2 regions of the Scandinavium tedordense genome follow, and region 1 is predicted to be linked to the other one. Evidence: riboswitches for the same ligand, from Rfam matches in the RefSeq annotation. Region 1 holds a riboswitch; the other holds the start of a gene.
The links. A riboswitch is a leader RNA that binds a small molecule or an ion and turns the genes downstream of it on or off. The one in region 1 is predicted to bind thiamine pyrophosphate.
Positions count from the first base shown of each region.

Region 2: another riboswitch for thiamine pyrophosphate. It lies ahead of thiC (phosphomethylpyrimidine synthase ThiC); the one in region 1 lies ahead of thiM (hydroxyethylthiazole kinase).

Region 1 is NZ_JALIGG010000056.1:573,685-581,709, forward strand. Features, by position in the region: gene MUU46_RS15885 (ADP-ribosylglycohydrolase family protein) at 1-893, shown strand, start outside; gene MUU46_RS15890 (PfkB family carbohydrate kinase) at 887-1,840, shown strand; gene MUU46_RS15895 (GntR family transcriptional regulator) at 1,814-2,560, opposite strand; gene thiD (bifunctional hydroxymethylpyrimidine kinase/phosphomethylpyrimidine kinase) at 2,597-3,397, opposite strand; gene thiM (hydroxyethylthiazole kinase) at 3,394-4,173, opposite strand; TPP riboswitch at 4,209-4,305, opposite strand; partial or broken gene MUU46_RS15910 (transposase domain-containing protein) at 4,333-4,578, opposite strand; gene MUU46_RS15915 (hypothetical protein) at 4,768-5,658, opposite strand; gene MUU46_RS15920 (S-methyl thiohydantoin desulfurase domain-containing protein) at 5,697-6,755, opposite strand; gene MUU46_RS15925 (OPT/YSL family transporter) at 6,783-8,025, opposite strand, start outside.
Region 2 is NZ_JALIGG010000041.1:6,410-14,434, reverse strand. Features, by position in the region: gene thiH (2-iminoacetate synthase ThiH) at 462-1,589, opposite strand; gene thiG (thiazole synthase) at 1,589-2,356, opposite strand; gene thiS (sulfur carrier protein ThiS) at 2,358-2,558, opposite strand; gene MUU46_RS00415 (HesA/MoeB/ThiF family protein) at 2,542-3,297, opposite strand; gene thiE (thiamine phosphate synthase) at 3,290-3,925, opposite strand; gene thiC (phosphomethylpyrimidine synthase ThiC) at 3,925-5,820, opposite strand; TPP riboswitch at 6,000-6,100, opposite strand; gene rsd (sigma D regulator) at 6,154-6,657, opposite strand; gene nudC (NAD(+) diphosphatase) at 6,754-7,527, shown strand; gene hemE (uroporphyrinogen decarboxylase) at 7,567-8,025, shown strand, end outside.

The DNA of each region.
Region 1 (8,025 bases):
ATCGTTTTCTCGATGGCCCGGCGGAGAACAACGCCGCCTGTTATTTCAAACGCGCGGAGTTTACCGACGACACGTCGATGGCGCTGTGTCTGGCGGATGCGCTGATCGAATGCGACGGCGACATCGTCCCGGACGTGATTGGCCGCCACATTCTGGCATGGGCGGAAGGCTTTGACGCCTTCAACAAAAACGTGCTCGGCCCAACCTCAAAAATCGCGCTGAACGCCATTCGTGACGGCAAACCGGTCAGTGAACTGGAAAACAACGGCGTGACCAACGGTGCGGCAATGCGCGTTTCGCCGCTCGGCTGCGTGTTACCCACCACCTGTCTCGACACCTTTATTGATGCGATTGCGCTGGCCTCAAGCCCGACACATAAATCCGATTTGGCGATTGCCGGAGCGACGGTGATCGGCTGGGCTGTTTCCCGCGCAGTGGACGGTGAAAGCTGGCAAAACATTGTCGATGCCCTGCCCGCCGTCGCGCGTCAGGCACAGGAAAAACGCGTCACCACCTTCAACGCGTCGCTGGCCATGCGTATCGAACTGGCGCTGAAAACCGTTCGTGAAGCACACGGCGTGGAATCGGCCAGCGAACAGCTTTATCAACTGGTCGGGGCGGGCACCAGCACCCTCGAATCGGTCGCCTGTGCGGTAGCGATGGTCGAACTGGCACAGACGGACCCGAACCGCTGCGCCATGTTATGCGCCAACCTCGGCGGCGACACCGACACTATCGGTGCGATGGCGACGGCAATTTGCGGCGCGCTGCACGGCATTGACGGTATCGACCCGGCGCTGAAGCAGGAACTCGACGATGTGAATCAACTGGACTTTGGCGGCTACGCCACGGCCCTGCTGGGCTACCGTCAACGGCGGGAGGAGACATGCTGAGCGACACCCTGAGCGAGCTTCGTCAGAAACGCCCGGTGACGGTCATTGGCTCGGCGGTGATTGACGTCATCGCCGACGCCTATGCCCTGCCGTGGCGCGGCTGCGATATCGAATTACAACAGCAAAGCGTCAATATTGGCGGCTGCGCGCTGAACGTCGCCGTGGCGCTGAAACGTCTGGGCATTGATGCCTGCAACGCCCTGCCGCTCGGCCAAGGCGTATGGGCTGACATCGTACGCAACAATCTTTCCCGCCAGGGTATTAGCAGCATTATCGACACCGACAAAGGCGATAACGGCTGGTGTCTGGCGCTGGTCGAGCCGGACGGAGAACGCACGTTTATGTCGTTCACCGGGGTGGAAAACGCCTGGAATGACGACTGGCTGGCGCGTCTGCCGCGTGACACAAACGGGCTGGTGTATCTTTCCGGTTATCAGCTCACCGCACCCTGCGCTGAGCTGCTGATTAGCTGGCTGGAAACGACGCCCGGTGTAACGGCACTGATTGATTTCGGGCCGCGCATTGCCGATGTGCCACCTGCGCTGTTCGCGCGGATCATGGCCTGTCAGCCCATAATTACGCTCAACCGTCAGGAAGCGGAGATCGTCGCCGAACAGCAGCAGCTGTCGAAGGACATCAGCGAATTGGGCACAGCCTGGCTTACACGCTGGAATGCGCCATTGATTGTGCGTCAGGATAAAGACGGGGCATGGCATTTCAGTGCCGAAAAATGTGGGCAAGCGAAAGCATTTCCAACGACGGTGGTCGACACCATCGGCGCCGGCGACAGCCATGCGGGCGGCGTGCTGGCGGGTTTATCCGCAGGCTGGTCGCTGGCCGACGCTGTGACGCTTGGTAACGCGGTGGCGTCGTGGGTGGTCAGCCACCGGGGCGGCGACTGCGCACCTACGCGCGAGGAATTACTCCTCGCACACAAACACGTATAAATCGCTGCGGCAGTAGCTGATGCTGTACTCAATCGGCCGCTGCTGCTGATCCAGCGCCACCTGTTTGATCACCAGCACCGGGATTTTGTCATCCATTTTGATGTGCGACTGAAACTCAGCGTCCGGCATCCGGGCGCTGACTCGCGAGCGAGTCCGCTGCGGGAAAATATGCTGGCTGCGAAAGTAGTCATACAGCGAAATACCGATGTCATCGGCGTCCGCAATCAGGTGCGATGGTACCCACGACTCTTCAATCGACACCGCTTCTTCATCCACGTAGCGAATGCGCTTGAGCAAAAACACCTCGCTTTTCGGTGCCAGCGCCAGCTGCTCGGCCACTTCCGGCGGGCATTCAACTACCCGTTTATTGACCCACAGCGTGTCCGGTTTTTTGCCGCGTAGCACCACCTGCTGAGAAAACCCCCGCGCTTCTTTCAGCGAGTATTCAAAGATGTTGTTGATTTGCGTCCCGTAGCCTCGGGCGCGCGTCACCACACCTTCGTCTTCCAGCGTTTGCATCGCCTTTCGCACGGTAATGCGCGATACACCGGTCAGCTGGCTGAGGTCGCGCTCGCCGGGCAGAATATTGCCGTGCTCAAGCCAACCGCTACGCACCGCGTTCTTCACCGTTTCGGCAAATTTCAGGTACAGCGGCGTGTTATCGGCGGCGGCGATGCGCTCGTTCAGTTGGGCGAGAAGCCGGGTATGCGCTTGTTCCATCTCTGGTTTTCCTGACAGACTGTTTCAGCCAGTATACTACCACCACGCGTGAAAATGATGCACCGGGCCAATTCCGTGACCGACCTCCAGAGAATCCGCCGCGGAAAGCGCCGCCGACAACCAGCGCTTGGCTTCAGGCACTGTTTCCAGCCAGTTTGCGTGGCGAGGACGCAGCGCCGCTAACGCCGCCGACAGCGTGCAGCCGGTGCCGTGGGTATTTTTGGTCTGCACGCGCGGCGCGGTGAACCGCGTTTCTCCATCAGCGGTAAACAGCCAGTCCGGGCTTTCAGCATCATCCAGATGACCGCCCTTCATCAGTACCGCTTCGCAGCCCAGCGCCCGCAGCGCGCGGCCCTGCTCGATCATTTCGCGTTCGTTTTGCGCGTGCGGCGTATCCAGCAGCGCGGCGGCCTCCGGCAAATTTGGCGTAATCAATGAAACCTGCGGTAGCAGTCGGCTGCGCAATGTAGCGACCGCTGAGGCAGACAAAAGTGGATCGCCGCTTTTCGCCAGCATGACGGTGTCGAGCACCACGTTTTCGATGCGATAGCGCGCCAGGCGTTCCGCAACGGCTTCCACGATATCCGTTTCCGCCAGCATCCCAATTTTAGTGGTGTCAATGCGCACGTCGCTGAACACCGAATCCAGCTGGGCTGCGACAAAATCGGGTTCGATCCGATAAACCGATTGCACGCCGCGCGTATTCTGCGCCACCAGCGCGGTGATGACCGAACAGCCGTAAGCGCCAAGCGCCGAGAAAGTTTTCAGGTCTGCCTGAATCCCTGCCCCACCGCTCGGGTCTGTTCCGGCGATGGTGAGCGCGTTAATCCGTTTCATGGCTGACCCTCCGCGTTAAGCGCGTCGAGGAAGGCGGCGACAAAACTGCCTGGCCCGTGGCTGTTTTCCGTCGCCACACGTCCGGCGCGTTTCATCATGCCGCAGGCGGCAGCCACGTTATCCAGTGCATCGCCCGGCAGCACACAGCACGCGGCGACCACGGCCGAAAGCGCACAGCCGGTGCCAACCACCCGCGTCATTAACGCATCACCGCCGGTTATCATCAGCGTCCGGCGCCCGTCAGTGACGTAATCCACTTCACCGGTGACCGCAACCAGAGTTGAATATTGACGCGCCAGCGCCTGAGCCGCCGGTAATGCGGCGGCGGCAGTGTCGGTGGCATCGACCCCGCGTCCGCCGTGGCTCATACCTGCCAGCGCCATGATTTCAGAGGCATTGCCCCGAATAGCCGCCGGACGCAGCGCCAACAGCTGCTGACAAAATTCAGTCCGCAAACTCAGCGCACCAACCGCTACCGGGTCCAGCGTCCAGGGCGTGTTATTGGCGTTGGCACTGTCTACGGCTAAACGCATTGCGTGCGCGCGTTCCTGCGTCAGCGTACCGACATTAATCAGCAGTGCATCAGCGAGAGCGGCAAACTGTGGGGCTTCCTGGGCATCAATCACCATCGCCGGAGATGCACCCAGCGCCAGCAAAACATTGGCCGTGAAGGTTTGCACCACGTCATTAGTCATACAGTGAACGAGTGGCGAACGGTCGCGAAAATGATGTGAAGTGTGCGCAAGCTGCGCGGAACTTAGCAGTTTAGGTTGCATGGTACGCTCCTGCCAGTCGGTAAGAAGCGATACCCTGCGAGGGTCTCTGACTTCCCTACGCTGGCATTATCCAGATCAGGTGGTACGGGTATTTCTCAGCCTTCACAAAGAAGGGCACCCCGAGTCATTTACTACAAATTAGCTTACTTTTTGCCAGCTTAGGGGAAGTTGCTTGCTGTTGCAAGCCCGCCCTATCGGGTCTCGCTTCTTCACGCTGTACCCCATCCCGACGACGCACCAGACCATCATTTCCAGCAGCAGGCGGCGTTTACGCACAGTGACAGTGCCGGATTCGGCAAGGCAACGGGAGATGGGCTCAGGGTCGAGGTAATCCCCGAGAGAAGTCAGTGGGTTACGTAAAGAGTGGTAGTGTGAAACGAGATCAACTGCCTGTTCAATGTGCATAAAAAAATCCGGAAACGGGTAAGCATTTCCGGATTCTTACACAACCACTGGATCGGCATTACGGCATTCCGCCGGCATCTTTTTACTAAATTATTATCATGGCTGTAATTTGTGGCGAATGGTTTTGACGTTTGGACTGACCTCACCCCAATAGACGATCCTGCCCTATAGTTGGACTGGGGATATACCTCAGAGGTTTTTAACTATCGACATACTGATCGACTCAGATTTTTTTAAATTCGATGAGGTGTAGTAATCGAAATCCACATTGCCACAGATAAATAGACCGTAGTCAGCCAATCCCAGATATGTGACACTCGGCCCAATTTTTCCTTCCCGTGATTCTGCATAATCCGACTTTCGCCATGCATTCATACTGTATGCATGATGGATGCCGGCAAACAGATCAGGACGAACCTGATAACCCGCAGCGATATCCATCAACGTGACACTCAGTCCTCCGCGCAGTTTTTCGTACTGCCCTTCGTCTGTTTCAGTTTGATTCTGGTTATGCGACGCATAGAACAGTTCAACCGGGTTAGCCGTGATGCCTATTTTATCTATCTGGATCCAGTTAGCCCAACTCAAGCTGTAAGAGTATTGGTTAGCCCCGGCACCATACCCGGCCGTTTTGCTGCTGCCATTAGGGAAGTTCATCGTCAGGGTCGGGCTGGTCCAGAATGTCCGGTATCCTGGATCTCCAGGGTGTTTTCCATTGTCTGGCGTCACAACCTGATAGTAATATTCAAAGCCAACACCAGGGGCTGAAATCCCTCCGCCATTTGCTCCAGGAGCATCGTGGGTGTTGGCGTAGCCTGTATTCACGCCAACCCAGAACTCATACTGATCACGGGTCGTACCCGTGGCCCCGGTTTCGGTGAAATAACTGAGTTCGTTATAGGTTGCTATCGAATTTGAGTCAGGCGCGGTGTGCGTGAATTCAGGGTACTCTTCAAGCGCCCAGGAGCCTGGCTTACCCGCCTGGCCGAAACCAATAAACTCTTCTGCCATAGCTTGTATCGAGACAGAGGACAACGAGAGTACGGCGAGCGCGATAACCTGTTTACTGCGGGATGACATCGGATTTCCTTTTAGTACTGATCTTTTAATTTTTAGTGTTACACCGCAGAGTCAGGCGCAAATTTGCGACCCAGCATCTCTTCGAAGGGACGGTAGAGTTCAGGCATAAACATCGTGCGGGAGAGCAACAGATTTTGCGCAGGTACACGCACCACACGGATCTCCATCCCTTCGCGCACATGGGCAGAAACCAAAGGTTTACCCTCATCGCTGAATGTCATGAGCAGATCAGGGAAACAGGCAATGGTTTGATTATCTTGCTCTAATGTCATGTATTCATTAACAAAACTCAGGCTTGTTTTTGCAGTGTCATTTAATACAACACAGCCGAGATCCAGGCCGCCCTGCTGTTCACAGCGATACTGACTGACCGTCCCACGCGCAATTTCTCGCCCCTGTAAAAAGCGCACCGCGCCGTCATAACCGCTATCCAGCCAGGCATGCCCCAGTTTGATTGCCTGGCTAATCGCGCCGGGTGCACCGTGGCGACTGGCATAGTCAACCGTGACAGGATTACGCGCGACGGCAACTATACCCCCGGCTTCGACGGACGCACGACGCACCACGCCGGAAGCTTGTTCAAGGCCGCCCTGTGCCATCCCTTCTACGTAATGATCAGCATCGCCACCTGCCCAGGCCTGAACAGAGCGATAGCCTTCTTCACGATGCAGTCCGAGTGAGCCCATCATGCCGCTAGGGTGCGCCCGACCGTTGCATGCCAAATCTATAACCGGTAAACCGCACATCGCGGCATGAAACCAGCCATTAGAGGTTGTTTCCGCGCCGTTTTCATTGGTGTTCAGGGCGACCAGTTGTTGATTTTTAGGCAACGCCTCACGCAGGAGTTCGATGGTACGGATCAAATGAACCGGTTTAAGGCAGGGATTGGGCGCTGCAGGTGCGCCGACAAGCGCAACGGTCGCAGTCAGGTTGTCAGGTGAGAATTCGTCGGTACTCCACAACGATACCTCTCCTACCGCCAGCGCAAATGTCGCGGCTTTTTCTCCGGCAGCGATCAATCCACCACCACCTCCGCCGAGGATAGCCCCACCATAGACAGCGGCCTGAATATCATCGGTTGTTATTTTACGTTTCATATAAGAGGTCTCTTGTCAGCTAAAGGGCTATTTACGCAACGCACCTACGGCGCTACTGAAGAAACTGAGCAGGGCATCACCGGCAATAACACCACCGGCAAAGACTTCAAGTCCTTCACGTTGTTCCGGTTTTAGGCACCGGGCTACCACCACACGTAGCAGTATCCCAAGTGCAACCATCCAGCCTGCCAGTGGACTGGCGATCAGCAAGCCAGTGGCAAAAAGCACCCCAAGCTGGCGTCGGGATCCGCCTAAAAATTGCAGCAGAGCTCCAGGAATGGCCCATAACATCAGTTGGTGAGCAACATTGGTGGAGATTCCTGCTTTGATCGTCGCGACATAGGCGGCGTCAATCGGAGCGAATTGATGGTTATTGAAGTAAAGGCGGTGACTGATGGCCACCACCACAATGGCGACCCCGAAGCCAATCATCGCTGCAAGCAACTGTTCCCGTCGCCCTGCCTGCTCGAACTGCGGACTGCTTCCGGTCCGCAGGATAGTGCCCGCTTTCAGGTCGAATCCCATGTCAGCAAATGCCGGTCCCGTGGCAGTAGAGAAGCCCGCCAGAACGACCAGCGCCTCCGGTGGGAAACCAATTAACATCCCGATAAGTAAAGTGATCAGCGCCACAGCAAACGCCGGAAACCAGCCGGAGTGCATTGCCGCGATACCGACAATAAGCTCATGAACGAAGGCCACAGCAGCGCCATAAATCACAAAGCACAGCAGCATGGTCACGCTCATATGCATATACAAGCCGGTACTGAGCGTCAGTAAGATCATGATCAGCAAATAGCCTATCCCGCCAAGACGCAGCGCCTGACCCAACCGGGCCTGACCATTATCTGAACGACTTTTCTTCTTGCTCAGAACGATCTTTGAGACTTGCAATAACGCCACCAGGCCCGCACCAATCATCATGCCATGAGGTAAATAGAGGCTTTCAATATCCACCCCAAAGTAGGTCAGCGAATATCCACGGATCAGTAAGCCAGCGCCGAAGGCAACCATCGCGCCGAAACCACCAATCAGCGCCACACCAAATGCCGACATCGGTAAATGGAAAAGTGCGCCAGCAGCACCGGTGGCTAATCCGCCCAGCAGAGTCCACGCCTGTTTTCCGCCTTCATCACCTGCCCGAATGGCTTCTGCTGCGGCCACTCCGGGCGGCCAGGGGTTGCTGGCCGGAAAAGCGGGCGTGTCATACATCCGGTAAAGCAGCCAGGCGTCCAGCAGCATCGCCAGGCTAATCCCCACGAGCATCGGCGTC
Region 2 (8,025 bases), on a different contig from region 1:
CTTGCCGTTTGGCTTTATAACGTGTTTCGTCAACCTTGATTATCAGCTGATCCACGGGCTCCATATTCCCATTCACCAAGCCCGCTACTGAACATGACGTGCAAACTGCCTCACGCCAGGTACGAACGGCAACTTTTTCATACCGGAGCCGGTTGATGGGGGGCGAACTCGCTTTTAGCGCAATCCATGTTTGCTCGTGGAGCGCGCATGTAGTGCCCGTTGGTGCCGGCAAGCGAGACAGAAGATTCTCTCGGCATCAACACAAGCAACTATTCATGCCATGTATATGCGTAACATAAACGGCTGAAGGCAGGGCGGAAGGGGGAGGAACAACCGCCCTGGTCAACAACCTTTGCTGACCAGGGCAGCGTACGGCGTAAAGAATGCCGCAACAACGCGTAATGATCGGCTTTGCGTGGACGCTTCAGCGCCTTTTATGCCGACTGATAATCGTTACCATATTATTGCGAGGAACGCCCCAGCCAGCTGTCCCAATCTTTCCAGACAGGCTGCAAACCGTGTGCGATTAACGCCTGAGCGACCTCTTGCGGACGGCGTCCATCATGCGGCGAAAACTGCTCCAGTTCAGGATGATTGTCGGCATAGCCGCCGGGCTGCGTTTTGGAAAATGCGCTGACGTTATTGATGGCGATGGGGATCACCCGATCGCGAAACGCTGGCGATTCACGGGTCGACAGTGATAGCTCAATGTCTGGCGACAACAGGCGAAACGCGCAGATGGTTTGTACCAACTGGCGTTCATCCATTAACGATGCGGGTTCAATGCCTCCAGCGCAGGGCCGCAAACGGGGAAACGAGATGGAGTAGCGGCTCTGCCAATAATGCTTCTGTAACCAGAGCAGATGCTCCGCCACCATATAGCAATCCACGCGCCAGCTGTCGGAAAGTCCAATTAGCGCCCCGAGACCGATTTTATCAATCCCCGCTTTACCCAATCTGTCGGGCGTTTCCAGTCTCCAGATGAAATCCTGTTTGTTGCCTTTCAGATGATGTCGCGCATACATCGTCTCGTGATACGTTTCCTGATAGACCATCACGCCATCGAGTCCCAGCGCTTTCAGTTCGGCATACTCAGCCTGCGACAGGGGTTGAACCTCCATCTGCATTGACGAAAATCGGCGGCGAATATCCGGCAGATGGCGACGAAAATAATCCATACCCACTTTCGCCTGATGCTCGCCGGTGACCAAAAGCAGATGCTCAAAGCCCATCGCGCGGATCGCCTCGCATTCTCGGCTAATTTCCAGTGAATCCAGTGTCTTGCGCTTGATACGGTTGCTCATTGAAAAGCCGCAGTAGGTGCAGTCGTTGGCACAGAGATTCGACAGATACAGTGGAACGTAGAAACTGACGGTATTGCCAAAACGCTGGCGGGTCAGCTGCTGTGCCCGCTGGGCAAGCGGCTCAAGATACGCATCGGCCGCAGGGGAGAGCAGGGCAATGAAATGGTCTCGGGTGAGCTGACGAGCAGCGAGGGCCCGCTCCACGTCCACCGCCGTTTTACTGTGGATTTTCAGTCGTATGTCATCCCAGTCTAGCTGTCGCCAGCGTTCAGTGAAGGTGGCCATCACAACGCCTCCAGAAAACCGGTCAGCGGGCTGGTGGCCTGAGCCTGCCTGCTTCTGGCTCCTGGCCCAGCCTCACGTGCCAACACGCCTGCTTCTACCGCAAGGCGAAAGGCGATGGCCATCTGAACGGGAGAATCTGCCACTGCAATCGCTGTATTGACCAACACCGCATCAGCCCCCATTTCCAGCGCCTGCGCGGCATGGCTCGGCACGCCAATCCCCGCATCCACAACCACTGGAACCGTTGCCTGCGCAATAATGATTTCCAGCATCGCCCGGGTTTCTAGCCCCTGATTTGAACCAATCGGTGCGCCCAGCGGCATCACCGCCGCGCAGCCGACTTCCTCAAGACGTTTGCACAGGACCGGATCGGCACCGCAGTAAGGCAGGACCACAAACCCTTCTTTTACCAGCAATTCCGCAGCCTTCAGCGTTTCGATCGGATCCGGCAACAGCCAGCGGGCATCAGGATGAATTTCCAGTTTGAGCCAGTTCGTGCCCAGCGCCTCGCGCGCCAGACGGGCGGCAAACACGGCTTCTTCCGCCGTTTTGGCGCCGGATGTATTCGGCAAAAGTGAAACGCCAGCATCCTGCAGCGGCTGGAGAATGGCATCATTATGCTGACGAAGGTTAATGCGCTTCATCGCCAGTGTGACCAGTTGGCTGCCAGAGGCCCGAATGGAATCGACCATCAACTCAGGTGACGCAAATTTCCCGGTGCCGGTGAACAGGTGTGATTCAAAGGTTTTATCGGCAATATGTAACATGTCAGCCTCCGGCGATGACCTGAAAAAGCAGGAGCGCATCGCCTTCCTGCAACGAACGTTCCGCCCATTGGGCGCGCGGCAAAATCTGCTGGTTGAGCGCCAGCGCGACGCCGGGTTTGTCCTGGCCGAGCTGTGTCAGCAGCGCAGCCACGTGCAGTCCGGTTTCACATTTCACGTGCTCATCGTTAACCAGAATATGCATCAGCGCCTCCGCATACCGGGCAATCTACTGAGCGCGTTCGGGTCAGCGATCGCCAGTTGCCAGAACGCCCATCGAACAGACGCAGGATGTCCTGCGCCGTTTCCATTCCGCTCAGTAATTTGATGGCTTCTAACGCCTGCAACGTGCCCATCACGCCGACAACCGGACCGACGATCCCGGCGGTGCGGCAGTTGCGTTCGGGCTCCAGTTCATCGGGCCACAGGCAGCGATAACAGCCATGCGTCAGTGGCGGGGCGACAACCATCAACTGTCCGCCAAAGCTGACGGCGCTGGCAATGATCAACGGTGTGCCGTGTGCAACGCAGGCGGCGTTGATCGCCTGGCGACTTGCCATCGTATCGGTACAGTCGAGTACCACATCGGCCTGTTGAACCTGCTGGCGAAGTGGCTCCCCGCTGAGGCGCTGATTCAGCGCGATAAGCGTAATATCCGGGTTGAGTTGCGAAAGCCGCCGTCGGGTGGCTTCCGATTTGGGTTGGTCTATATCTGCCGACGTATACAGGATTTGTCGCTGCAAATTACTGATGTGAACGTGGTCATCATCGGCCAGTACGAGCGTGCCGATGCCCGCTCCGGCCAGATACAGCGCTGCTGGTGAGCCCAGACCGCCGAGGCCAATAATCAGCACCCGGCTGGCAAGTAGCTTCTGCTGCCCTTCAATCGCGATATCATCGACCAGGATCTGGCGGCTGTAGCGCATAAACTGGTGGTCATTCATCGCCAGCTCCCGCCATTTCCAGCAGTTGCGCGGTGGCCAACTGCCAGTCCTGCGCCTGAGTAATGGCGCTGACGACCGCAATACTGCCGACACCGGTGGCCAGCACTGATGGGGCGCGTTCGAGGCTGATGCCACCAATTGCCACCGTCGGATAATCATTCAACCGCGCGATGTGTTCGGCCAGCTGCGCCAGCCCTTGCGGGGCTGACGGCATCTGTTTGGTTTGTGTCGGAAAAACGTGGCCCAGCGCGATGTACGACGGTTTCGCCGCCAGCGCTACGTCAATTTCCATATCGTCATGCGTCGAAACGCCGAGCCGCAGGCCTGCGTCACGGATACCATCCAGGTCTGTTACGGCCAAATCTTCCTGGCCGAGATGCACCCCGTAGGCCCGATGTTTCACTGCCAGCCGCCAGTAATCATTGATAAACAGCCGGGCGCGATAGCGGCGGCCCAGAGCAATGGCTGCGATTACGTCTGCTTCCACCTCGTCATCGGTCTTGTCTTTTATGCGCAGCTGGAGCGTGCGCACGCCACTGTCCAGCAAACGCGCAATCCACTCCACGCTGTCGACAACCGGATAAAGGCCCAGGCGCTGCGGCACCGTAGGGAAATCAGGCTGAATCATCAGGCTTCCTCCTTGCGCAGATAGATTTCACCACCTTTGGCGCGAAAATTTTCAGACATATCGGCCATACCCACTTCGATGGTCTGCGCCGCCGCGTAGTCGCGTACTTCCTGGGAGATTTTCATCGAGCAAAACTTCGGCCCGCACATCGAGCAGAAGTGCGCCACTTTGCCGGACTCCTGCGGCAGGGTTTCGTCGTGATAAGCGCGAGCGGTGAACGGATCGAGCGCCAGGTTGAACTGGTCTTCCCAGCGGAATTCAAAGCGCGCTTTTGACATGGCGTTATCGCGGATTTGCGCGCCCGGATGACCCTTCGCGAGGTCAGCTGCGTGAGCGGCAATTTTGTAGGTGATGAGCCCTTGTTTAACATCTTCTTTATTCGGTAAGCCGAGGTGCTCTTTTGGCGTGACGTAGCACAGCATCGCGCAGCCGAACCAGCCAATCATCGCTGCGCCAATCCCGGAAGTGAAATGGTCGTAGCCCGGTGCGATATCGGTGGTTAACGGCCCCAGAGTGTAGAATGGCGCTTCGTGGCAGTGTTCCAGCTCTTCGGTCATGTTGCGGCGGATCATCTGCATTGGCACGTGGCCCGGGCCTTCAATCATCACCTGTACGTCGTATTCCCAGGCGATTTTGGTCAGTTCGCCAAGGGTATGCAGTTCGGCAAACTGTGCTTCATCGTTGGCATCCTGAATTGAGCCAGGGCGCAGGCCGTCGCCCAGCGAGAGGGACACATCGTACGCGGCGCAGATTTCGCAAATCTCGCGGAAATGCTGATACAAAAAGTTTTCCTGATGGTGCGACAGACACCATTTCGCCATGATCGAGCCGCCGCGGGAAACGATGCCGGTCAGGCGTTTGGCGGTCATCGGCACGTAGCGCAGCAGCACGCCCGCGTGAATGGTGAAGTAATCTACACCCTGTTCCGCCTGTTCCAGAAGCGTGTCGCGGAACGCTTCCCATGTCAGGTCTTCGGCAATACCGTTCACCTTCTCCAGCGCCTGATAAATCGGCACTGTGCCAATCGGCACCGGGCTGTTGCGCAGGATCCACTCACGGGTTTCGTGGATGTAGCGCCCGGTGGATAAATCCATCACCGTGTCCGCGCCCCAACGCGTCGACCATACCAGTTTTTCCACTTCTTCTTCGATGGACGACGTGACCGCCGAGTTGCCGATATTGGCGTTAACCTTCACCAGGAAATTGCGGCCGATGATCATCGGTTCAGATTCCGGGTGATTGATGTTGGCTGGAATGATGGCGCGGCCTGCGGCGACTTCATCGCGTACAAATTCAGGGGTGATGTTTTCTGGCAGACGCGCGCCAAAACCTTCGCCTGGATGCTGGTGGCGTAACACTTCGCCGCGAATGCGCTCGCGGCCCATGTTTTCGCGAATGGCAATAAACTCCATTTCAGGGGTGACGATGCCCTGACGGGCGTAGTACAGCTGGGTCACGCATTTGCCCGCGACGGCGCGTTTGGGCGTCAGCAGGCCGGTGAACCGCAGTTCGTCGAGACCGTCGTCGGCCAGACGTTGTTTGGTATAAGCGGAGCTGCGTTCGTCCAACGGTTCGCTGTCATGGCGTGCGTCAATCCACGGCTGGCGCACTTTGGCCAGGCCCTGCTGCACGTTGATCGCAATATCCGGATCGCCATACGGGCCGGAAGTGTCATACACCGGCACGGCTTCGTTTTGTTCGAACTGGGGGTTACCTTTGGCGCCGCCAAGGAGCGTTGGGCTGAGCTGAATTTCGCGCATCGGCACACGAATATCATCGCGAGAACCCTGGAGGTAAATCCGTTTCGAATTGGGGAAAGCCGTACCTTCGAGGGTATCGATAAAGTGTTGGGCGTGTGCACGCTGTTCGCGGCGGGAGAGTTTGGTAGTAGACATAGCGCATTCCAGTGTATGAAGGAAATGGCTTGTCAGACGACGGATGAATCAAGAGGTGCACTTATCATTCAGGCTGTTTCTGCGTTGGCTGCCTTCGTTCACCCCAGGTCACTTATTTGTGTAAGCGCCTGGAGATTCGCTCAGTTGCCGCCTTGATACAACCAGAATGACTGCGTGTACTAAAGGTGACTCTTGTTCCCTTCGCAGGTACTAACCTGATCAGGTTCCGCGGATCCCGAATTAACGGTCTCAGCCCAAATGGGCACTCCGACAAGATAAACCCCCGCCAGCGGCGAGGTGAAGAATGTAAATTACTCGTTAATGCTTAAGAACTCAAGCCGGACGCGCAATCTGATTTTCATCGTTCGCGCTGCCGTTTAGCTTGTTATCCAGTGCCAGCGCAATCAGGCTGTCTTCCAGCGTAAACCGGGCGGCGAGGGCTTCGCCGAGGCTGGATAACGCCCCTTGAAACTCCATGCAATTGTCGTCATCAATGGCGGTTTCCAGGCTGGAATCATACATGTCCATAATTTGCTGAGTGTTGCCTTCGAGTTGCGGATAGAGCTTTGTTGCCGTCAAAAGTGGGTTTTCACCTTTCAATTCGCCGACAATGCGTTCATAAATACTGAAATGGCCGGCGGAGAGATAATCCACCAGGCGCTGACAAAAATCGTCCAGTGCTTTCTCGTTAAGACGCATATACGATCCTTTGCCAGGCTTAATGCCAACCAGATTGTAATAGGCGACGAGCAATTGTTTACGCACCTGGAGCCATTGATCGACAAGTTGGTGGCTGCCGCCGACGCGCTCTGTCAGGCTTTCTAACTGGTTTAGCATGATGGACTCCGCATGTGAAAGAGCAAAACCGGCTCACCCAAAAATGTAAAAGCACTGTTAACAAAGTGCCAGTGAAGCGAAGGTAGTGCAATAGATATGGATCGTATAATTGAAAAATTAGATCGCGGCTGGTGGATAGTCAGTCACGAACAGAAATTATGGCTGCCTGGCGGCGAGTTGCCGCATGGCGAGGCGGAAAAATTCGATCTTGTCGGTCTGAATGCGATGCCTATCGGGGAATGGCAGGGCGAACCCGTGTGGCTGATTCAGCAGGCGCGACGCCAGGATATGGGCACGGTTCGCCAGGTGCTGGATCAGGATGTGGGTTTGTTCCAGCTTGCCGGGCGCGGTGTTCAGCTGACGGAATTTTATCGTTCCCATAAATTCTGCGGATACTGCGGGCACAGCATGCACCCGAGCAAAACCGAATGGGCGATGCTGTGCAGTCACTGCCGCGAGCGTTATTACCCGCAAATTGCGCCGTGCATTATTGTGGCTATCCGCCGTGATGATTCGATTCTGCTGGCCCAGCACACGCGCCATCGCAACGGCGTGCACACGGTGCTGGCGGGGTTTGTTGAAGTCGGGGAAACCCTCGAACAGGCGGTGGCTCGAGAAGTGATGGAAGAGAGCAGCATCCGCGTTAAAAATCTTCGCTATGTGACCTCGCAACCGTGGCCGTTCCCGCAGTCGCTGATGACAGCGTATATGGCTGACTACGATAGTGGCGATATCGTTATCGACCCGAAAGAGCTGATTGAAGCCAACTGGTATCGCTACGACAATCTGCCGTTGCTGCCTCCGCCGGGAACCGTGGCGCGCCGTTTGATTGAAGATACGGTGGCGATGTGTCGGGCAGACTATGAGTGATGGTACACTTCTCGCATGATGCATAAAGGAACTGCAAACATGACCGAACTGAAGAACGATCGTTATCTGCGTGCGCTGATGCGCCAGCCTGTTGATATCACCCCTGTCTGGATGATGAGACAAGCGGGCCGCTATTTGCCGGAGTACAAAGCCACGCGTGCCGAAGCGGGCGATTTTATGTCGCTGTGCAAGAACGCGGAGCTGGCCTGCGAAGTGACGTTGCAGCCACTGCGGCGTTTCCCGCTGGACGCGGCGATCCTCTTCTCGGACATTCTGACGATTCCTGATGCGATGGGCCTGGGCCTGTATTTTGAAACCGGTGAAGGCCCGCGTTTTACTTCCCCGCTGAAAACCAAAGCTGATATCGAAAAGCTGCCAGTGCCGGATCCTGAACAGGAACTGGGCTACGTGATGAACGCGGTACGGACCATTCGCCGAGAACTGAAGGGCGAAGTGCCGCTGATTGGTTTCTCCGGCAGCCCGTGGACGCTGGCCACT